4 regions of the Planococcus sp. TJ-302 genome follow, and region 2 is predicted to be linked to each of the others. Evidence: riboswitches for the same ligand, from Rfam matches in the RefSeq annotation. Region 2 holds a riboswitch; each other region holds the start of a gene.

Region 1 (5,392 bases), on a different contig from region 2:
AAGCAAAGGAAATGGTCCAAATTGCATTTGGCCATCTCCTTGCCTAGTCCCTTGACGCGCCTCCGCTAAGAGATTTCTCGATATGAAGCAAAACAGCGGTGACGCCCGCGGCAAAAAAACATGTGCCCCTATCTCTGCATCTAAAATACACCTTTATTGTTAGACGACCATCTAACGAATAAGGGTGTATTTTTATTGGGAAGTTGAGTGGATTGCCTATTCATACGGACTTAAAAAGTTACATTTTTGCGCGCTTCTAAAAAATATTCAACTTTAAAAATCACATCATAAACAGGCCACTATAATTTATAAATAGTTTTGTTCCAAGTATTATCCATTAGATTACCTCCTAGGAAGCTATTATCCCTTTACGCTATCTTTCTTCAATAATTAGAATAGTTAAAATAATACAGAAATATTTCACAAATAGAAGAAATTGAAATATGGCTGTAATCAGTGGTAGAGGTTTAACTGATATACTAAGTGGGTTAGAGGTTTGAGAAGTAAACTCTTACATAAGATTATTTCTAAGCCAATTAATAGATTTCTACACATAGAAAATACTTTCTTACATTATTATCAATCATATATAGCAATATCAGAAAGATATCGGAAGGGGAAAAAATACTTGATTTCGAAATGGATGATGACCAGTTTATCTTCAATATTAGCCATATCCATTTTAGTCCCAACGGCTAATGCAGATAACCTGGATAAATTAGAAGAGAAAAAACAAGAAGCCCAGCAACAGCAAAGCGAACTAAATTCGGGCATCAATGAAAAAGAGGGGCAACTCAATCAGAATGCTACGAAATTGGAGCAGCTTGCGGCGAAAATAGCAGATTTGAATACCCAAATTACCGAAACAGAAGCAAAGATCAATCAGGTGCAATCCGAAATCAAAGGGACAAAATCCGAAATCGATGAATTGAGAAAATCGATTGAAGAACTTGAACAAAAGATTGCGGAGCGTACAGGACTGCTTAAGGAACGGGCTCGTGCCATCCAATTAAGCGGGGGATCGGTCGAATATCTCGACGTCCTGCTTGGCGCCAATAGTTTCGTTGATTTCATTGACCGTTTTTCTGCAGTCAACGCGCTGATTGAAGCGGATCGTGAGATTATGCAAAATCAGGCGGATGACAAAAAAGCATTGGCCGAACAAAAAACGCAAGTTGAAAGCAAGCTTAATGACCAGGAAACACGCCGTTCGGAACTGGTCGGGTTAAAAGCTTCGTTTGATGGACAGAAAAAAGAGCAAGCCGGCCTGGTAAATGAGCTGGAAGCCGAACAACAAAGGTTAGCGACAGAAAAAGGCAGCCTAGAGATTAAATTCAGTGAAGTAATCGAAATCAGCGAAGACTTGGAAAAACAAATCGCTGATGAGCAAGCCCGCTTGGCTGAAATTGCAAGAAAAGCGGAAGAAGAACGTCTTCGAAAAATAGCAGCTGAAAAAGCTGCTGCAGAAGCACGGGCACAAGCTGCGGCGGCAGAGGCACGAGCACAGGCTGTTGCAGAAGCACGAGCACAAGCTGTTGCAGAAGCACGAGCACAAGCAGCTGAAGAAGCGCGCGCTCAAGCCACAGCAAAAGATGAAGCAGAGGCACTCGCTCAATCGGCAGAAGAAGAGGCGTTAGCACAGGCCGCTGCTGAAGAAGCACGCGCTGCAGAGGCTCGGGAAGCTGCCAGCAGTTCCAAGGCTTCAGCTGTTCCGGCAGCGATAACAGAAAGTCCTTCTGTAAGCCCAATCCCTGCAGCCGCAGTTGCTCCTTCTTCTGGAGCAATGTTTATCAGACCGGTTGCTGGCCGATACTCATCCGGCTACGGTGGACGGGATATCGGAGAAGGTGCTGAATCGCATTTAGGGCAAGATATAGCAAATGCTACCGGCACACCGATTTCTGCGTCAGCGTCCGGTTATGTTTCTTTTGCCGGCGTGATGGGTGGATACGGAAATGTCGTCATTCTTACCCATTCGATCAATGGCCAATCCTATGCGACTGTTTACGCTCACATGAACGCGATTAGCGTATCAGCTGGCCAAGCCGTTTCACAAGGCCAAACGGTCGGTTTGCTTGGTTCGACAGGACGCTCGACCGGTCCGCATCTACATTTTGAAATTCATATTGGTTCATGGAACGGATCGCGTTCTAATGCGGTAAATCCAATGAATTATCTACAATAATAGTGAAAACGGCGTGCTTTTAACTAAAGCATGCTGTTTTTTTTTTGACTTTGGTTTTGGAAATCTTTTGATAAAAAAGTTGACGGAATTCAAAACTAAATCTGGCGAATTCCGTTAGTTTGATAGTCGGATACACGCATTGAAATATAATGGAGCCATTTGGCTAGTTATCAATGAATGACATGTTTCCTTGAAGGCGTATACGAAAATATCGATTTGAAAAGCGTCCGGTTGGAATTAGAAAAAATACCTGGAGACCAATCGGTTCAGCAATTGCGCATTTGGTCAATTGACGGAGAAGAGAACGCAATGAACGTCCACCTCTATGCAAAAAGGGACGGACTTGAAGATGCCCGAACCATTGAACAACTTGTTAGGGAAGCAACAGCTGAACTAAATATTGGATTTTCTACAATAGAGATGGAAGGGGTAAATGAATAGTTCCAAGCTTTTTGGAGCTGGGATCCAAATTGATAGTGGGGGTAGGAAAGGAGGGGGAGCGAGCATACCCATTCTCACAATCAAAATAAAAAATACGAAATAAATTCGCCTTCTGAAGCTGGTCTAACAATTTCGAAAACAGCAATTACTTTCAAAAAAAGGTTTGACAGCATTTAGGATGTCCTATACTATTAAATCCAAGCCAATACACAACTTCATATGGAACATTATCAAGAGAGACCGAGGGACAGGCCCGAAGACGTCCAGCAACCCCCAGCACGAGCTGGGAAGGTGCTAAATCCTGCAGAATGATTTCATTCTGAAAGATAAACCAATTCCATTTACGGTGCCTCTTTCTATATGAAAGAGGCATTTTTTTATTGGTAGGAAAGAGGAGGACCATCATGATCAGCATACAAAACCTATCAAAAGACTATAAAACGAAAAGAGGTCTGGTGACCGGCGTAGACAACGTCACGCTGACCATTAACGAAGGCGAAATTTTCGGCATCGTCGGCTACTCGGGAGCGGGGAAAAGTTCGCTGCTGCGCTGCATGAATTTATTGGAACAGCCGACAAGCGGCGAAATTGAAGTGGACGGCTTGAACCTGACCCACCTTCGCGGCGAAAAGCTTCGGCAGGCACGGCTGAAAATCGGCATGATCTTTCAGCATTTCTATTTGATCAGCCAAAAGACGGTCGGCGAAAACGTCGCGTTTGCGCTGAAAGCGGCCAAGCGGCCAAAAGAAGAGTCGGCGAAACGGGTCGACGAATTGCTGGACATGGTCGGATTGGCGGATAAGAAAGACGTCTATCCCGCACAGCTGAGCGGCGGGCAAAAGCAGCGCGTCGGCATTGCACGGGCGTTGGCGAACAACCCGTCGGTCCTGCTTTGCGACGAAGCCACATCCGCGCTTGACCCGAATACCACGCTGTCGATCCTGCGGCTGTTGAAAAAGATAAACCGGGAACTGAACATCACGATTGTCCTCATCACCCATGAAATGAACGTCGTCAAAGAAATCTGCGATCGGATGGCGGTCATGCAGGACGGCAGGGTCATCGAAGAAGGAGAAGTCTACGACATCTTTTCGGATCCCAAAACCGATTTAACGAAGGAATTCATTTCTTCTGTCGTGTCGTTTGATGTGCCGCAGCCGATTCTTGATGCGTGTACAGGAAGCATCATCAAAGTGCAGTTCAAGGGAGCGGTGGCCGGAGAAGGCGTCATCACCGATACCGTCCAGCATTTTGATGTCAAAGGAAACTTTCTCCACGGTACCATCGAATATATACAGGAAAAGCCGCTCGGTTTGTTCTTGATGGAAATCCAAGGGCAGCCGGAAAATATCAGGAGGGCCATCACCTATATGGAAGGCCGTGGCGCAAAAGTGGAGGTGATTAAAAATGGGCTTTGATTTTCAGCATATGATCGAATTATGGCCGGATATTTCAAAAGCATTCGGCGAAACCTTATACATGATCGGCGTGTCGCTCGCGATTGCCATTGTCGTCGGATTGCCGCTCGGCATCGTGTTGTTTGTCACCGACAAAGGGCTGTTTCTGGAAAACCGGGTGATCAAATCGATTCTCGGATTTACCGTCAATATGGTGCGGTCGATTCCGTTCATCATTCTGCTCGTTGCTTTGATTCCGTTGACCAAGCTATTGGTGGACTCGACCATCGGGCCAGCGGCAGCAAGCGTATCGCTATCAGTCGCAGCCATCCCATTTTTCGCCCGCATCGTCGAAACGTCGCTGCGCGAAATCGATAAAGGGGTCATTGAAGCCGCTGTTGCGGTCGGCGCTACGCCGTGGATGATCATCAAAGATGTGCTGTTGCCGGAAGCGAAGCCGGGCATCATCCAAGGCGTCACGATCACAATCATCTCTTTGGTTGCCTACTCCGCTATGGCGGGAGTCGTAGGCGGTGGCGGCATCGGCGATTTGGCGATCCGCTTCGGTTATTACCGCTACGACAATACCATCATGATCGTCACCGTCGTCATCTTGATCGTTCTCGTCCAAATTCTTCAGCAACTTGGAGACTGGACATCCAAAGCAATAGACAAACGATAATAAAAGGAGAGAAACTCACATGAAAAAATTCATCTTACCAGCTATCCTGCTCATCCTGCTTGCCTTGCTCGCCGCATGCGGCGGTGGTGGTGAAGAATCGAACACCGACAGCAAATCCATCAAACTCGGCGGAACGGCCGGCCCTTATAGCGACATGCTGAACGAGGCATTCAAACCAGCTCTTGAAGAAAAAGGCTACGAAGTGGAAATTGTTGAATTCAGCGATTACATTCAGCCGAATAACGCCTTGGATAATGGCGACCTCGACGCCAACTTGTTCCAGCACTCGATTTACCTGGAAAACTTCTCGACAGAAAACGGCATGGACCTGACCGGTTTGATCACCGTGCCAACAGCGCCAATGGGCATTTATTCCAACATCTTTAAGTCAATCGAAGAAATCAAAGACGGCGCAACTATCGCTATTCCGAACGATCCGGTCAACGCTGCGCGGACGTTCTTGGTGTTGCAGGACCACGGCTTGATCACACTCGATCCGGCAGCTGAAGAATTGACGGTTTCTGAAAAAGACATCGATGAAAATACGAAAAACCTTGTGTTCCAGCCAATCGAAGCAGGCGGCTTGCCGCGTGCTGTTGAAAGCTCGGACTTGGCAGCTGTGCCAGGAAACTTTGCGCTGGCGGCTGAAATGGACCTGCAGGATGCGCTTGTTCTTGAAGACATGCC
Region 2 (5,392 bases):
TTTCTTCTTTTTCAGCGTCGCTGAGGTCGAACTTCTCACGCAAATGCTCCGGTAATTTTTCAATGTCCCAATGTTCGTAGACGACTTCCTGTTGCTCTAGAAATGCTGCTACTTCATTCTGCGCTTCGATTGTTTCGTTTGTGCCTTGGATTTTGATGATTGCCATGTTAATCTTCCTCTCTTAATGGGATTGTATTTGATATAAAGCGAGCTGGTATTGAAACAAGAACTCGCTTGCTTCCAATAGTTTCTTAGCTTCAAATGGATTTTTGCCCCACACCGTGATGCCGTGGTTGCGGATCAACACTGCACCGCTGTCAGCAGAAAGGTGTTTTTCAAACTCTTCCGTTAGGTCGGGGATGTGGGCATGGTTTGGAATGATGGGAATCGTCAGAACGGCGTCTTCTTCCCATAAACCAAATGCCTTGATAAGCTCGAGGCCTTGAAAGTTGATCTTGCCCCGGTCGCCGTAAATTTCGGAAATGACGTTATTGGCAACCGTATGGATGTGCAGGCTGCAGCCCGCACCGGTCTTGGCATAGACTGCACAATGCAGCAACGTTTCAGCTGAAGGCTTCAGCGGCGTTTCTTCCACCGCTTTGCCGTCCGCATTCACCAGCAGGAAATCCTCGGATGTGCGTTTACGCTTGTCTTTGCCGCTCGCTGTCACGAGAAATTCCAGCGGCGCGTCCTGAACTTTAATTGCCAGGTTTCCGCTCGTTCCCATAAACCAATCGCGCAATGCCAATTCGTCTTTGATGTCTGCGAGTTCCTGCCATCTTTCCAGGAATGCGGTCATGACTTCACCCCCAGTTTTTCATCGATGATCGACATGACGTCATGGAAGTTTTCAAATGGCTTGTACGGCAGGTCAAGCTCTTCGCATTTCCCAACAAGATAGTCGCGCGCGATGACGAAATCGGCTTGCTTCGCCGCTTCTAAATCACTGATGGAATCACCGATGACGATGCTTTGTGCGCCGTCCTCGAGCAATTGGCGAATGATCGAGGGCTTGCAGCAGCCGCAGCCCTGGCTCGGGCATTGTTCGTCGCAGCCATGTGGAAATTCAAGGCGGATCGACTCGCCCGAGAAATCCGCTTCGTTGCAATAAACGCCGGAAAAAGGGCCAAACGGTTTAATGAGCGGATGGACAAAAAAGTCGATGCCGCCGCTGACGACATAAAGAGGAATTTCGCGTTCGCGTGTATAGGCGACAAAATCGGCGAAACCTTCACGGATTTGCGCCTGTTCCAAGACAAACTTGATAATTTCATTTTTTTTTGCTGCAGGCAGCAGCGAGAACATTTGCGCAACGCCGTCGCGGATGGATATTTCCTGAGACAGGATTTGGTCTTTTATCGGATTCCATCCCGGCGGATCAAAATGCTGGAGGATGGCGATGATGTTGTCTGAATTGGTGATGGTGCCGTCAAAATCACAGAAGATGACCGTTTTATTCATGGTTGTTACCCCCATATATCCAATGCTGTTTTTAATTCATGATTTTGTTTTGCTGCTTCGGCAAGTGAATGTTCGTTAAGCACGGCGTCAATTGCCTGGCGGAATGCTTTGCCGCCGCCTGCCGCGCCGTCCGGATGGCCGTGGACGCCGCCGCCTGCGTTAATGATGCTGTCAATACCGAAATCTTCGAACAGCTGCGGCACGAGGCCGGGATGAATGCCAGCTGAAGGCACCGGGAAAGAGCGTTTCAACGCGCTTGCTTTCACAAGCTCTTCGCCAAGCGCCAAGGCCTGGCTTTTTTCAAGTGCAACACTGCCGTAAGGGGAGGGGAACAACGAGAAGTCCGCTCCGGCAATGCGCGTCAATTTGCCGAGTGCGAGCGCTGTCGCTAATCCGTAAGTCGGAGAAGAAGTGAACGCCCCGCTGAATGCCGGATGGGCCATCAATGGAAGCTGAATGTCCGTGTCTTCCGCCAATTCCTGCAGAACGTCGAGCCCATAAGCGTGGACATTGAAGAGCAACGCGTCAGCCCCCAGTTCTCGCGCTTTTTTCGCTTTGTCGCGAAGTGTAGATGTGCGCCCTGAAAGGTTCACGGCATACAAAGTGCGGTGGCCCGTTTCTTCGAATACGCTCTGCAGCACGCTTTTGCCAGCAGTAATCCGCTGCTCAAATGGCGTCAACGGATTGTCAAAAAGGATTTCGTCGTCTTTCACAAGATCGACGCCGCCAAGCGCCTGCTGGCGGAGCTGGGCTTTCAAAAATTCCAAGTCCCGGCCGATCACACCTTTGAAAATACTCATAACAAGCGGGCGGTCATGGACGCCGATCAAACTGCGGACGCCTTCGATACCGAAATGCGGCCCGGGGAAATGCCCAAGCAGTTCATCGTCGAACGCCAAATCAAGCAGCTTCACTTCGCCGTCGAGCGACAACTTTCCAAACACCGTCGTCAGGATGGCGGGCAGGTCCGGCGAGAAATTTGCGCTCGGATAAGAGATTTGCGCTTCGGCGCGAATCAGTCCCGGTTTCAGCGGATGCGGTGCATCATCAAACTCGGTGACCGAGACCACCTCGCCTTTATGCTGTTTTAATTGCTCCTGCTCAAGCAACGGCAAATCGGTCCACGAGCCGATCGTCAAGCCAAGCGCGATGCCTTCCGCCTTTTTCTTGAAAGAGCCGGGTTTTCCGTAAAGCTGGTAAGTAGCTGTCAATCTGCTCAAATTATCCACACTCCGTTTACATTGATTGAAAACATAAAAAAACCTCTTCAAACAAGAAGAGGTTAATGGGCTTAACAACTTCTTATTTCTCAGCCTGTCAAACGGGCTGCAAGAATTAGCACCGTGTCCATTGCTGGACCGGTTGCCGGGTGTCATAGGGCTTGTCCCTCCACCTGCTCTGAATAAGAATGCGTATTCAATTGGTTTCGATATACAAAGTAATTCTGATTATTCCACGATTAAAACTTTCTGTCAATAATTATCTGTAAATTGTGGATGAGAGGCAGTCTGAATATTCGACCGATATTCCGCAAAACAGCTGCGAAGGCATGGACCCAAGCATTGGGGCAATGCCTTTGCGACGAAGTGCGCAGCACTGCAACGCACTTTAATGTCTCGAAGCTAGCGCAGCGATGCAGAGACAGGAGCAGTAAGGTTTTCTCCGCTGTTTTGCTCCATATCTCGAGAATCGAAAGCAACTTCAGAAAGTGTGTCTTTCATGTTCTTCGTTAAAAGAAATGATTCTGTATTAAAATATATCTTTGAATGCAGCGTAAGGCGGCGAGGGCAAACATACTGCTCCTGCATCGCTGCGCTAGCTTCGTCGCAAAGGCTAGGCCTAGCCTAGCCTTTCCTGCGGGATCAGTGGGTCAATGGAGGCTCCATGCCCACCCCGCGGTAAGCGTCCGCCTGAAGCGAAATGAAAAGGAATATTGAAAAAAGTTATTGACACTCAATTCTGAACCATGATAGGATTCTTTTCAAACAGCATACACATACGCATTAAAAACTCTTATCAAGAGCAGGCAGAGGGAAATTGGCCCTATGACGCCCAGCAACCGACCGTAATACCTTCGTGAGAAGGGGCGCTTCAGCGCCGGGATGAAAATCCCGCAAGGCACGGTGCTAATTCCATCAGAAATGTACATTTCTGAAAGATAAGAGGCATGGAATCTATATTTCTGAGCCTCTTTCTTTTGGGAAAGAGGCTTTTTATTTTGCATTCGAAAGGTAGATGACATATGGCAACAGCAGCTAAACAATACGAAGAATTGACAGTAGAGTCCGCCATTGAGCTTGCGAGAACGCATTATCCATTCCCGGCTGGCGCGGCATTGCAATGCGACGAAATCGGCGATGGCAACTTGAATTACGTATTCCGCGTGACGGATCAGGAAAGCGGCAAGAGCGTTATTTTGAAACAGGCGCTGCCGTATGCGAAAGTCGTCGGCGAAAGCTGGCCGCTGACGTTGCAGCGCGCACAGATCGAGGCAGATGCCCTTCGGAAACACGGTGAATTCGTGCCGAATCTGGTGCCGGCTGTTTATGCCACGGATGCGGTATTGGCTTTGACGGTCATGGAAGATTTATCGCATTTGACGATTGCCCGCGAAGGCTTGATTGCCGGAAAGGCGTATCCGCAGCTGTCGACGGATATCGGCGAATACTTGGCGCGCACCTTGTTCCAGACATCGGATTTTGCGCTTCATCCATTTGAAAAGAAAAAGCTCGCTGCGGCTTTCTCGAATCCGGAGCTGTGCAAGATTACCGAAGACCTGATTTTTACAGACCCGTTTTTTGATAATGAAACCAATGATTTCGAGCCGGAGCTGAAAGAGGCTGTGGAAGCGCGATGGGCTAACAAAGCGCTTCAGTTGGAAGCGGCGAAGTTGAAGTTTAGTTTTTTGACTGAAGCGGAAGCGCTGCTGCACGGCGATCTCCATACCGGCAGCATCTTCGCCAGCGACAGCGAAACGAAGGTTATCGATCCGGAATTCGCTTATTACGGGCCGATCGGCTTTGATGTCGGCTTGTTTCTCGCAAATTTGATTTTCCAATCACTGACGCGCAGCGGAGACCAGCGCACAGTGATCCATTCGCATATTGAACGCACGTGGGAAACGTTTGAAGCAAGATTCACGGCCCTTTGGGAAAACAAAGGCATTGAAGCTTATCAAGGAACGGAAGGCTATCGCGAATTCATCATCGAGAAGATTTTCCGGGATGCACTGGGCTTTGCGGGTTGTGAACTGATCCGCCGGACAATCGGCCTGGCGCATGTTAAAGACCTCGACGGCATCGAGGACACTGGCCGCCGTATTGAATTGAAAAAAAGGGCATTGCAGTTTGGCGAAAAGCTGATTTTGCAGCGTGCTGAAGTGAAAAGCATCTACGAAGTAACAGCGTTAATCGGGGAGGCGGAATAATGGCGATCCCGTTATCAATTTCCTGGAAAGACGGCAAGCTGACGATTTTGGACCAGCAGAAACTGCCTCATGTGATCGAGTACGTGGCGCTGGAAACCTTGGAAGACGTCTATGAAGCAATTTTGACGCTGAAAGTACGCGGCGCGCCGGCAATCGGTATAGCGGCTGCGTATGGATTGGCGCTAGCTGCAGTCCGCCACGACACGGATGAACTCCAAACTTTTTTCCATTTGGTTGAAAAAGACGCGGCGCATTTGGGCAGCTCGCGCCCGACAGCGGTCAATCTGGTATGGGCGCTAAAGCGGCTGACGGCAAAAGTGAAAGGTGCTGCAACCGTCGAGCAAGGAAAAGTGCTGTTGCTTGAAGAAGCGGTGCGCATCCATGAAGAAGACGAAGCGGCAGGCCGGAAAATCGGCGAATACGGCCTGTCTTTATTGGAAGGCAAAACGCGCGTCATGACGATTTGCAACGCCGGGTCAATCGCTACTGCAAAATACGGCACAG
Region 3 (5,392 bases), 900 kb from region 2:
TTTTTTATGGTGCTCATCATGTTCACTGGAATGATGTTCATGACCAATACAACAGAAATCTATTCACAAGATGATATAAAGTTGGAGATCGAAAAACCAGCTTTCTTTACGCTGGCAGAACCGGACGCAGACGGCAAGCGGAACATTACGCTATTCAGCTTGCCGCTCGGCAGCTATACGTTAACGGAGCGACAATTAGACAATGGCACCACAATTGTTTTCGAACATCTTGAAAACACAAGCTGGCTGCCGTTCGTCGTCTCTATGAATACAGCAGGCATCGGAGACGCAGACGTGCGTTCTTGGAACCCCGAACCCGGCATGCGCACAACAGATCCGGAATACGGCAACGACCCGACTACTAATCCATACGGCATCATCGCGATGGATTCTGCTGAAATCCTGCAAGGCAATATTTACGTTTCACGGAATCTGGCGCTTGGAAATGGCGATCCAGTCAACGAATTGCGCCATGAAATAACGGAATTGACAATCGAAGAAGGCAAACTTCTGAAAAACTTTTGGCTTCCGCCGAAGCATCAAGCTGACAGCTGGTTTATGATGTCGCCGGAACCCTTCTTCAGCACTCCCCAAGACGAGGGAGCATGGATCTCGCACACGGCTCAAAATCCACGCGAACGGTTGAATTGGCTGACACCGGAAGGGCCAATGGTGAAGATTCCCCTGACTGATGATCTACGCACAGAAATGGCTTATAGCGCATCTTCTAATACCGCTGAAGCAATAGCAGAGGAATGGCAAAAAGATTCTCCAGCTGTCTATTTCGAAAGCATCCTGTTGAATGCCGAAGCAACCGAACAGCAATAACCAAAACCCGCTCGAGCCACAAGCTCTGGCGGGTTTTGTTTTCAATAAAAAGCATTGAAACTTTATTAATGACGGAATAGTCAGTATAATAAAGCATATAGACGTCCGCCTTCCTTCACTGGCTTTAATCAAACATCAGCGGAAAGGAGGTCTTTCCAATGGCCAAAATCAGAATCGATCCGCAGGAAACACCGCGCGAAATCGAAGAAGATTATAATGCTGCCCAAAACATGATTGGCGAAGGCGCACCAGATTATGCCAACTCGAAAGATGACGATGCACCCCAGGAAATCAAAATTGAAGCGCAGCAAGCTAAACGGCTCCAATAGCTTCCACTCCTTGCACCGCCAAATCCTGGCGGTGCTTTTTATTGCACAAAAAAATCCCCGCCAAAGCAATTGCTTTAGCAGAGACATGGTATTTATTCCATCATATCGCCAAGAAGGCTGTAAGAACGCAGGCGGTCTTCAAGATGAAAAATCTGGGAATTGACAATGACTTCGTTCGCCCGGGTTTTATTGATAAAGTTCCGCAGCTTTTCGCGGACCACATCCGGTGTGCCGACAATCATCGATTCTGAAGCCAGTTTTTCTTTGAAAATGGCAATTTCACGGTCCGACCAAACCTTTTCGAGATCATCGATCGGCGGCTGGAAATGGGTCGGCATACCTCGCATCAGCGCAAACATCTGCTGCTGGCCGGATGTTGCAAGCCATTCCGCCCTCTCCTGTGTATCCGCTGCAATGACATTGACGCCGACCATGGCATACGGCTCTTTCAATGCGGCGGAAGGTTTAAAGTTCTGGTGGTAGAGCTGCAAAGCCTGCATCGTGTAGTCCGGCGCAAAATGGCTGGCAAATGAAAATGGCAAGCCTTTAATCGCCGCAAGCCTAGCACTGAAGCCGCTTGAACCAAGCAGCCAAAGCGGCACATCCAGACCGGTTCCAGGAAAAGCGCGGACGCTGCCTTTTGGATTTTCGGAAAAATAGTTTTGCAGTTCTTCTACTTGCTGTGGAAACTCATCCCCGCTGCTGTGCAACGTTCGGCGCAGCGCATAAGCTGTCGCCTGGTCGCTCCCGGGCGCGCGCCCTAAACCAAGGTCAATGCGGCCGGGGTACAGCGATTCAAGCGTACCGAATTGCTCTGCGATAACGAGCGGCGCATGGTTCGGCAGCATGACGCCTCCTGAACCTACACGGATCCGCTTTGTTTGCCCGGCAATGTGGCCGATTAAAACTGATGTCGCAGAACTGCCGATGCCCGGCATATTATGGTGCTCAGCAAGCCAAAGCCGGTTAAAACCTAATTTCTCTACATGCTGCGCCAATTCGACGCTGTTCTTGAATGATTGAGCCGCATCGCTGTCTGCGTTGACCGGCGCCAAGTCCAGTACAGCCAATGGTATGTTTTCGAATTTTTTACTAGTCATCATTCATCACTCCTCACTTTTACAAGTGTAGCGGTATTTTCTTTTTTCTACACGGTTCCTGCTCAGCACCCAGAAAAACCAGTCAATTGCTGTTCCCGATAATGTTTTCAAGGCGCTTGGTTTTCTTGAACGCATCCCTTCTTACCTAGTCAAGATAGACTTTTCCGATGTCCATTCAAGATGAAACGACAGTTCGTTCAACTTTTTCGTAATTCAAATTAACCGGAAAGAAACAGAGCCATCTCAACTTTCTGATCTACAAATAATTTTTTAAAAATTTAAACTTTCCCTTGTAAAATTCGCCCTGCTGTATTAAAGTAAACTTTATCTAAAGGCGCTGTTTGATCGGTGGACCTTTACCCTGCACGCACATTAAAACTTCATATTTTATTTCTTATCTAGAGAGACGGAGGGATTTGGCCCTGTGAAGTCTCAGCAACCAGCCCTTATGGCTACGGTGCTAATTCCAATAAGCCTCGGCTTAGAAGATGAGAAGATTAGGTTCCCAAAACAGGGGCTTTCTTCTTTTTCAAGAAGCGAGCCCCTGTTTTTATTTTGAAAGGATGATTCCCATGGCAAAATTCGGCATTGAAACGCAACTAGTGCAATTAGGCAATAAAACCGATAAAACGACAGGGGCGGTCAGCACCCCAATCTATTTGTCGACCGCTTATGAACATGAGGGGCTTGGCAGGTCGACAGGCTATGATTACACGCGCACCAAAAACCCGACTCGCTCCGTACTGGAAGAAGGCATCGCCGCTCTTGAAGGCGCGGATGCTGGATTTGCCTGTAGTTCCGGAATGGCGGCAATTCAACTGGTGCTGTCGCTGTTCAGGCCTGATGACGAGGTATTGGTACCGGAAGATATTTACGGAGGCACTTACCGGCTGCTCCAGCATTATTCGGAGATTTACAATATCCGCACCGTTTACGCAGATTTCAATGATGTCAGCCACACTGAAAGCTTGATCACAGATAAAACGAAAGCGTTATTCATCGAGACGCCAACCAATCCATTGATGCAGGAAATCGACCTGGGCGCCTACGGAAAACTGGCGAAAAAACATGGTTTGCTGCTCATTGCCGACAACACCTTTTTAACGCCTTATCTTCAACAGCCTATAACATTAGGCGCAGACATCGTCGTGCACAGCGCGACAAAGTATATCGGCGGCCATAATGACGTGCTCGGCGGCTTGGTTGCTGCCAAAGGCCAGGCGCTTTGCGAGAAACTGGGCGTGCTTCACAATTCAGCTGGCGCAGTGTTATCGCCGTTCGATTCCTGGTTGTTGATCCGCGGCTTGAAGACGCTGCCGCTTCGCATGAAACAGCACGAAAAAAATGCGTGCGAAGCTGCTGAGTTTCTGACACATCACCCTGCGGTCACAGATGTCCTTTATCCCGGAAAAGGAGGCATGTTGTCATTCCGCTTGCAAGACGCATCATTGGTCGGTCCGTTTCTGGAAAATTTGGAACTGATCACGTTCGCTGAAAGCCTCGGCGGCGTGGAAAGTTTCATCACCTATCCCGCCACCCAGACGCACGCCGATATCCCTTATGAAGAGCGGACGCGCCGCGGAATTTGCGATTGCCTGCTCCGCTTTTCCGTCGGCATCGAAGACATTGAAGACCTGACAGCCGATCTTACCCAAGCATTCGCAAAACTGGACAAGGAGGTCCTTCGCCTATGACACATTTGGAAACCCAATTCATCCACGCAGCCGGAGTCGACAAAGAAACCGGGGCGGTCAATGTCCCGATTCACTTGTCTTCCACATACCATCAGGCCAGCTTTGACGAATTCGGACCGTTCGATTACAGCCGCTCCGGCAATCCCACACGTTTAAAGCTGGAAGAAACCATTGCCAAACTCGAAGGCGGCACACGCGGATTCGCTTTCGCTTCCGGCATGGCTGCCATTTCTTCCGCGTTCATGCTGCTGTCGGCTGGCGACCACGTCCTTGTATCGGAAGATGTCTACGGGGGCACTTACCGCTTTGTCACGGAAGTGCTTACCAAATTCGGAATTTCCTTTAGTTTTGTCGACATGACCGACCTCAGCGAAATGGCCGCAGCTATCCAGTCCAATACGAAAGTCGTTTATATAGAAACACCATCCAATCCGGTCATGAATATCACCGACATCGAAATAGCCGCCAAGCTCGCAAAAGCCAATGGCTGTTTAACATTTGTCGACAATACATTCATGACGCCTTTGTACCAGAACCCGCTTGCTTTGGGCGCAGATGTCGTCTTGCACAGCGCGACGAAATTCCTATCCGGCCACAGCGATATCATCGCGGGGCTCGCAGTCGTCAAAGATCCGGAATTGGCGGATCGTCTCGGCTTTATTCAAAATACGTTCGGTTCGGTCTTGGGGGCGCATGATTCCTATACCTTGATCCAAGGCATCAAAACTCTGGGCGCACGGTTGAAGCAATCATCCGCTTCTGCCCGTGTCATTGCGCAATATTTGCATAGCCATCCCGCCGTGGAAGAAGTCTATTATCCGGGCTTCACATTCCATCCGGGCAATCCGATCCATGAGCGCCAAGCACGCGACGCGGGAGCTGTTGTATCGCTGCGCCTGAGAGACAAAGATGCTGCCCGGATTTTTGTGGAGAGCCTCAAAATTCCGGTATTTGCGGTAAGTTTGGGAGCAGTCGAAACGATTCTTTCTTACCCGGCGACAATGTCCCATGCATCTATGCCGAAAGAATACCGCGAGAAGCGCGGCATCACAGACGGTGTTCTGCGTTTATCTGTCGGCCTCGAAAACCGCGACGATTTGCTGGAAGACCTTGAACAAGCGCTGCAAAAAGTCCGCCGCGCAATACAAACTCCCGAACTGGTGAAATAAATTCCAGAACAAAACCGCCCATTCAACTTGCTGAATGGGCGGCTTTCTTTTAATATATCGTTTTTCCTGAAAGAGCTTCCTGTGCAGCAGAGGCATTTGTACCAATCGGCCGCTTAGCCACACCCGTATCAATCGCAGCTTGCGCCACTGCGGCTGCTACTGCCGGTGCAACGCGCAAGTCGAATGGCGCTGGAATGACGTATTCATCGTGGAGTTCGTGCAATTCCAGCAGCCCGGCAATCGCTTCTACTGCCGCAATTTTCATCGCATCA
Region 4 (5,392 bases), on a different contig from region 2:
GAGTTCTTATGGAGGGTGGAATAAACGGGAGAGCTTCTAGTTGCTATTTAATGACTTGTTCACTCAAAGTTTTTTTCACAGCCTGGTTTCCAATCGCATAGTCAGCAAGCAACGGAATAACCATATCATCCATAGGTGGATTGTGAAGGCCCGCTCTCACATCCCGGTAATATCTTTGCAGTGGGCTCTTTTCTGATAAACTATGAGCACCTGCTACCCTCATTGCCAAATCAACAATGGTGATTGCTGAATTGGTGACAGCTACCTTCACGGCTCCCAATTCCGGATTCATCTTTGATCGTTCCTCTTCATTCGACTCATCCCACTGCTTCGCTACAGAATATAGAAAATGTCTCGCTCTGACTAGTTCCAATTCGATTTGGCCAATCTTTTGCTTAACATTCGGCAGGTCGAGAATCGGGCCGTTAAGACTATTCGGCGAGTATTCTTTTGCAAAACTGATGGCATACTCCTGCGCTGCCTGTGCAATGCCGAGGTAGCATGCCGGAATATGAAGCAGCCATCCAGCTGCCTGTTTTTTTCCAGGTTCGAGAATTTCGACTAATGAGTCTTCCTCAAGCTTGACGTTATTCAATATCAAATCATGGCTCCCTGTACCTTTCATGGCTATACTATCCCACGTTTCTTCGATCTCTACCCCTACTTTTGAGCGTGGGATGAGGAAAAATCCAATTTCACCTGTCTCTTCAATCGCAGCTGTTACGTTGAAATAATCCAATACGGGAGCCATTGTCGTAAACGTCTTCCTGCCATCGATAACCCAATGCCGTCCATCCTTTTTAGCTGTTGTAGAAGGTTTTCCTCCCCTTGTCGGACTTCCTGTTTGCTTTTCTGTCGCACAGTTATTGATCAATGTCCCATTTTCTCTGATATCGTCAAATAGTTTTTTCAGCATAGACTCTTTCCATCTATTCTTTTCTCCCAGATCTTTAATGATTCCCATGTGCCAGCCGATGGACAATCCTGTGGATCCGTCAGCCTTACTGATAACTTCTTGGTAGCGCAGCATCTCATATAATGAGATGCCTGCCCCTCCGTACTCCGCTGGAATCGTCAATGAAGGATAATGGATTGCTTTCAGTTCTTTAAAATTCTCAAATGGAAACCTTCCTTCAAGATCGTTTTCGGCTGCTCTTTCTGAGAATGAGGCAACCGTATGTGTCAGTAACTGCAAACGCTCTTCAAAGGTCTTATCTGCTGTGATATCCATGTACACTTCACCTTTCTTTTTCTAATACGGGTTCTTATTTATTGATCCCATTCCTCTGTTAAGATGAACCCGTCATATTGTTCATTCGACTCGATGTATTCCTTAAATTCCTCTGATTCATATGCTTCCTTCAAATCTCTCGCCCATTCTGTATCCTCGTTTTCTTCCTCAATCGTTACAACAATCCGGTGCTGCTCAGGTGTATCTTCAATCTTGAGGGCATCTGTAATTTTCCGGTCCGGAGCATTGGCAATATAATTGCCATTGACGACCCCAAAGTCAATGTCCTGCAGTGATACTAGAATTTGAGCAGGGTCTAATACTTTAATGTCAATGTCGTAATCGGCTGTTTCAACACCTTTCAGGTTGAAATCTGTAACCCCTGCATCAGACGAGACAGTCACCCATCCTAACTCCTCAAGAATACGCACCGCTCTTTCCTGGTTTACCGGATCATTCGGCACCCCTACGGTTGATCCGTCTTTCACTTCATCCAGGGATTGATGATGTTTAGAATATAATCCTTGAGGGGCACTCGGCACAAAAGCAATACCGGTCATATTCATGTTTAATTCATCATTCATCCCTTCCATATAAGCTGTACTCTGAAAAATACTCGCATCAATTGAACCTTCTTGCATTGCCGGATTCAACTGCATATTCTGAGAGAAGGTTGTCGTATCAACGGTGTACCCTTTCTCCTCTAAGATGGGCAAGATGCCTTCTTTGAATTGCTGCTCATAAGTGCCAACTCCGAAACCGACCCGCACTTCTTTCGTATCCCTTCCGGAAGCTTGATCATTGCCGCAGCCCGCTAATAATAGGGAAGCTGAAAGCCCCAACATACCAATTAATCGCTTTTTCATTTGCTATCTCTCCTTGTTTTTCATTATTTTACTCTGCCCCTGACAAATCTAAACCAGTTGCATATGCGGCAATTTTATAAACTGGAAATGATGTAAAACATTTCGGCGGTTCGATACCTTTTACTCCTCATTCCTCTCAATCCATTGAATAGAAAAAAGCCCCTCTCCATAATTAAGAAGAGGGGCTCACGGTCCGGCTCTTCTCATCTTTCAAGTGCTGTCTAGGGCACCTGCTGGATTTGGCACAGTTACAAATCGGAATGTTCTCCAATTAGTTCCGCTGCCGAAGCTTCAAAGGGCCAGTCCCTCCACTTCTCTAGATAAGAATTTATGTATACTCGGAAATTTAATACCGAGTAATCTGATGTGATTAATACAATAGCAGACGATCCATTTCATTACAACACATTTTCAGAAAATCATTTTAATATTTTACCCAACAGAATAGAAAAACTCCCTCTCACTTAGTGAGAGGGAGTTTTTCCGGAAGGCTGATGATTACATCATGCCGCCCATACCGCCCATATCAGGCATGCCGCCTTGGCCTGCTGGTTCTGGGATGTCTGCTACGACTGCTTCAGTCGTCAAGAACATCGCTGCAACGGATGCTGCGTTTTGAAGTGCAGAACGCGTCACTTTCGTCGGGTCGACGATTCCTTGCTCAAGCATGTTGACCCAAGTGCCGTTCGCTGCGTTGAAGCCGATGCCGATTTCTTCCGATTTCAGGCGGTGAACAATGATCGATCCTTCAAGGCCTGCGTTCGTTGCGATTTGGCGAACCGGCTCTTCTAACGCGCGAAGAACGATTTTGACGCCTGTTGCTTCATCGCCTTCTGTTGTTTCCAGAAGTTCCGCGACTTTATTGTATACATTGACAAGCGCTGTACCACCGCCTGCAACGATTCCTTCTTCTACTGCTGCGCGCGTTGCGTTCAAAGCATCTTCAATGCGCAATTTGCGTTCTTTCAATTCTGTTTCAGTAGCCGCTCCAACTTTAATGACTGCTACGCCGCCGGCAAGTTTTGCCAAGCGTTCCTGTAATTTCTCTTTGTCGAATTCTGAAGTCGTTTCTTCCAGCTGGTTGCGGATTTGCGCCACGCGGGCAACAATCTGCTGCTGGTCTCCAGCGCCTTCAACGATTGTCGTGTTTTCTTTCGATACGACAACTTTCGATGCACGGCCAAGCTGTGCAATGTTCGTCGTTTTCAATTCCAAGCCAAGGTCTTCCGTGATGACTTCCGCACCTGTCAATGCTGCAATGTCTTCAAGCATCGCTTTGCGGCGATCGCCGAAGCCCGGAGCTTTGACAGCTACAGCATTGAACGTTCCACGCAATTTGTTGACGACCAATGTAGCCAACGCTTCGCCTTCAACGTCTTCCGCTACGATCAATAACGGTTTGCTTTGCTGAACAACTTGCTCCAACACTGGAAGGATTTCCTGGATGTTGCCGATTTTCTTGTCAGTGACAAGGATGAACGGGTTTTCAAGGACTGCTTCCATTTTGTCCGAATCCGTCACCATGTATGGCGACTGGTAGCCGCGGTCGAATTGCATGCCTTCTACAACGTCCAATTCCGTCGTGAAGCCGCGTGATTCTTCCAGCGTGATCACACCGTCATTGCCGACGCGCTCCATCGCTTCAGCGATCAAGTTGCCCACTTCAGCGTCACCGGAAGAAATAGCTGCCACTTGTGAAATCGATTCTTTGCCTTCGATTTGCTGGGAAACGGCTTTCAAGCCTTCCACAGCGCTTGCGACAGCCAATTCGATCCCACGGCGGATGCCGACAGGGTTCGCGCCTGCAGTGACGTTTTTCAGTCCTTCACGGATCATTGCTTGCGCAAGGACCGTTGCCGTTGTCGTACCGTCTCCTGCGATGTCATTCGTTTTAGAAGCGACTTCCGCCACCAATTTCGCGCCCATGTTTTCGAACGGGTTTTCAAGCTCGATTTCTTTCGCAATCGTTACGCCGTCATTTGTGATGAGGGGTGAACCGAATTTCTTCTCAAGTACAACGTTGCGCCCTTTCGGCCCAAGTGTCACTTTCACTGCATCTGCCAATTTATCAACACCGCGCAGCATCTGGCTGCGTGCATCTTCGCTGAATAAAATCTCTTTTGCCATGTTTAGTTTCCTCCTCTATCTTGTTAAAACATTCTATATTGTTATTCACCCGGTTAATAATATGGAGCAAAACGGCGAAGACGCCTGCGGGATAGCGAGACAGCCGAGACCCTGCAGGAGCGCAGCGACGAAGCGGCTTGGCGCTCGCCCGCGGCAAGCGAGCCGTTTTGCGTAATATTAGGAATATATGGCTTAGCCTAATACAGCTAAAATGTCGTTTTCGCGCAAGATTAAGTATTCATTGCCTTCGTATTTAAGTTCAGATCCTGCATATTTCGAGAAGATGACCCGGTCGCCTTCTTGGACGTCCAATTCAGTGCGCTGTCCATTGTCGCGGATAAGTCCGTTGCCAACAGCGATCACTTTGCCTTCCTGCGGTTTTTCCTGTGCCGATCCCGGCAATACAATCCCGCTTGAAGTTTTTTCTTCAGCTTCGATAAGCTTAATAATTACGCGATCTCCTAATGGTCTTAACAATTGAAACACCCTCCTCAGATTATCTAAATAAATATTTCTTAGCACTCTCAACACCCGAGTGCTAACCCACTTCTCAGTTTAATAAAACCGCCTCTCTTTTGCAAGTCAAAACATTCTCTTTTTTTAAATCTTTGCGGTCGCCCGGTGAAAGTTCTACAATAGAAGGAGCATGCATTAACGAAAGGAATCTACCTGAAATGAAATTGAATTTAAAAGCGCAGACCGATACAAGCCGCAACGGCAAAAGCAAACTGAGCGTCACCGCCAAACGCCAGACAAAAAAGACGCCGCTTTATGTCCTGCTCATCTTCATCGTGATGCAGCTAGCACCGGCATTCTTCATCGCACCTACCATGGGTTATTTCGAGGGACAAGGCCTCGAGGAAACAACAGCACGGATGACCACTACCGGTTGGCTCATCGTCAGCTCCATGGGCATCGGCTTTGTCGCCACCATAATCCTCGTGCTTCGGGACAAGCGCTTTTTCGATATCTGGAAAGGCAAAAAAACGAGCCTACCGATGGCATTCCTTTGGGGAGCCCTCGGCTTCTTGCTGCTGCTAATTGGGCAGTCGCTTGCTGTCATGATTGAAATGGCCATCGGCATCGATCCCGGATCGGAGAACACGATGGCGCTCGTCAGCGTTGCTGAAGTTGTGCCGCTTACGATACTCGCAATCGTCCTATTCGC

The links. A riboswitch is a leader RNA that binds a small molecule or an ion and turns the genes downstream of it on or off. The one in region 2 is predicted to bind S-adenosylmethionine.
Region 1: linked by a shared signal. The riboswitch ahead of AC4EHB_RS12185 (methionine ABC transporter ATP-binding protein) and the one ahead of AC4EHB_RS10435 (2,3-diketo-5-methylthiopentyl-1-phosphate enolase) in region 2 are both predicted to bind S-adenosylmethionine.
Region 3: linked by a shared signal. The riboswitch ahead of AC4EHB_RS06335 (methionine biosynthesis PLP-dependent protein) and the one ahead of AC4EHB_RS10435 (2,3-diketo-5-methylthiopentyl-1-phosphate enolase) in region 2 are both predicted to bind S-adenosylmethionine.
Region 4: linked by a shared signal. The riboswitch ahead of AC4EHB_RS12710 (MetQ/NlpA family ABC transporter substrate-binding protein) and the one ahead of AC4EHB_RS10435 (2,3-diketo-5-methylthiopentyl-1-phosphate enolase) in region 2 are both predicted to bind S-adenosylmethionine.

Annotation. Positions count from the first base shown of each region.
Region 1 is NZ_JBZDOI010000002.1:254,064-259,455, reverse strand. Features, by position in the region: gene AC4EHB_RS12195 (murein hydrolase activator EnvC family protein) at 644-2,185, shown strand; gene AC4EHB_RS12190 (cation transporter dimerization domain-containing protein) at 2,363-2,626, shown strand; SAM riboswitch class I at 2,851-2,959, shown strand; gene AC4EHB_RS12185 (methionine ABC transporter ATP-binding protein) at 3,031-4,044, shown strand; gene AC4EHB_RS12180 (methionine ABC transporter permease) at 4,034-4,705, shown strand; gene AC4EHB_RS12175 (MetQ/NlpA family ABC transporter substrate-binding protein) at 4,725-5,392, shown strand, end outside.
Region 2 is NZ_JBZDOI010000001.1:2,144,800-2,150,191, reverse strand. Features, by position in the region: gene AC4EHB_RS10450 (1,2-dihydroxy-3-keto-5-methylthiopentene dioxygenase) at 1-166, opposite strand, end outside; gene AC4EHB_RS10445 (methylthioribulose 1-phosphate dehydratase) at 182-799, opposite strand; gene AC4EHB_RS10440 (2-hydroxy-3-keto-5-methylthiopentenyl-1-phosphate phosphatase) at 796-1,461, opposite strand; gene AC4EHB_RS10435 (2,3-diketo-5-methylthiopentyl-1-phosphate enolase) at 1,467-2,681, opposite strand; SAM riboswitch class I at 2,761-2,870, opposite strand; SAM riboswitch class I at 3,472-3,626, shown strand; gene mtnK (S-methyl-5-thioribose kinase) at 3,704-4,888, shown strand; gene mtnA (S-methyl-5-thioribose-1-phosphate isomerase) at 4,888-5,392, shown strand, end outside.
Region 3 is NZ_JBZDOI010000001.1:1,243,563-1,248,954, forward strand. Features, by position in the region: gene AC4EHB_RS06320 (hypothetical protein) at 1-828, shown strand, start outside; gene AC4EHB_RS06325 (hypothetical protein) at 987-1,157, shown strand; gene AC4EHB_RS06330 (LLM class flavin-dependent oxidoreductase) at 1,250-2,257, opposite strand; SAM riboswitch class I at 2,649-2,752, shown strand; gene AC4EHB_RS06335 (methionine biosynthesis PLP-dependent protein) at 2,830-3,951, shown strand; gene metC (cystathionine beta-lyase) at 3,948-5,120, shown strand; gene ystJ (NADP-dependent malic enzyme) at 5,170-5,392, opposite strand, start outside.
Region 4 is NZ_JBZDOI010000002.1:379,112-384,503, forward strand. Features, by position in the region: gene AC4EHB_RS12705 (acyl-CoA dehydrogenase family protein) at 44-1,231, opposite strand; gene AC4EHB_RS12710 (MetQ/NlpA family ABC transporter substrate-binding protein) at 1,270-2,097, opposite strand; SAM riboswitch class I at 2,298-2,424, opposite strand; gene groL (chaperonin GroEL) at 2,596-4,224, opposite strand; gene groES (co-chaperone GroES) at 4,417-4,701, opposite strand; gene AC4EHB_RS12725 (CPBP family intramembrane glutamic endopeptidase) at 4,899-5,392, shown strand, end outside.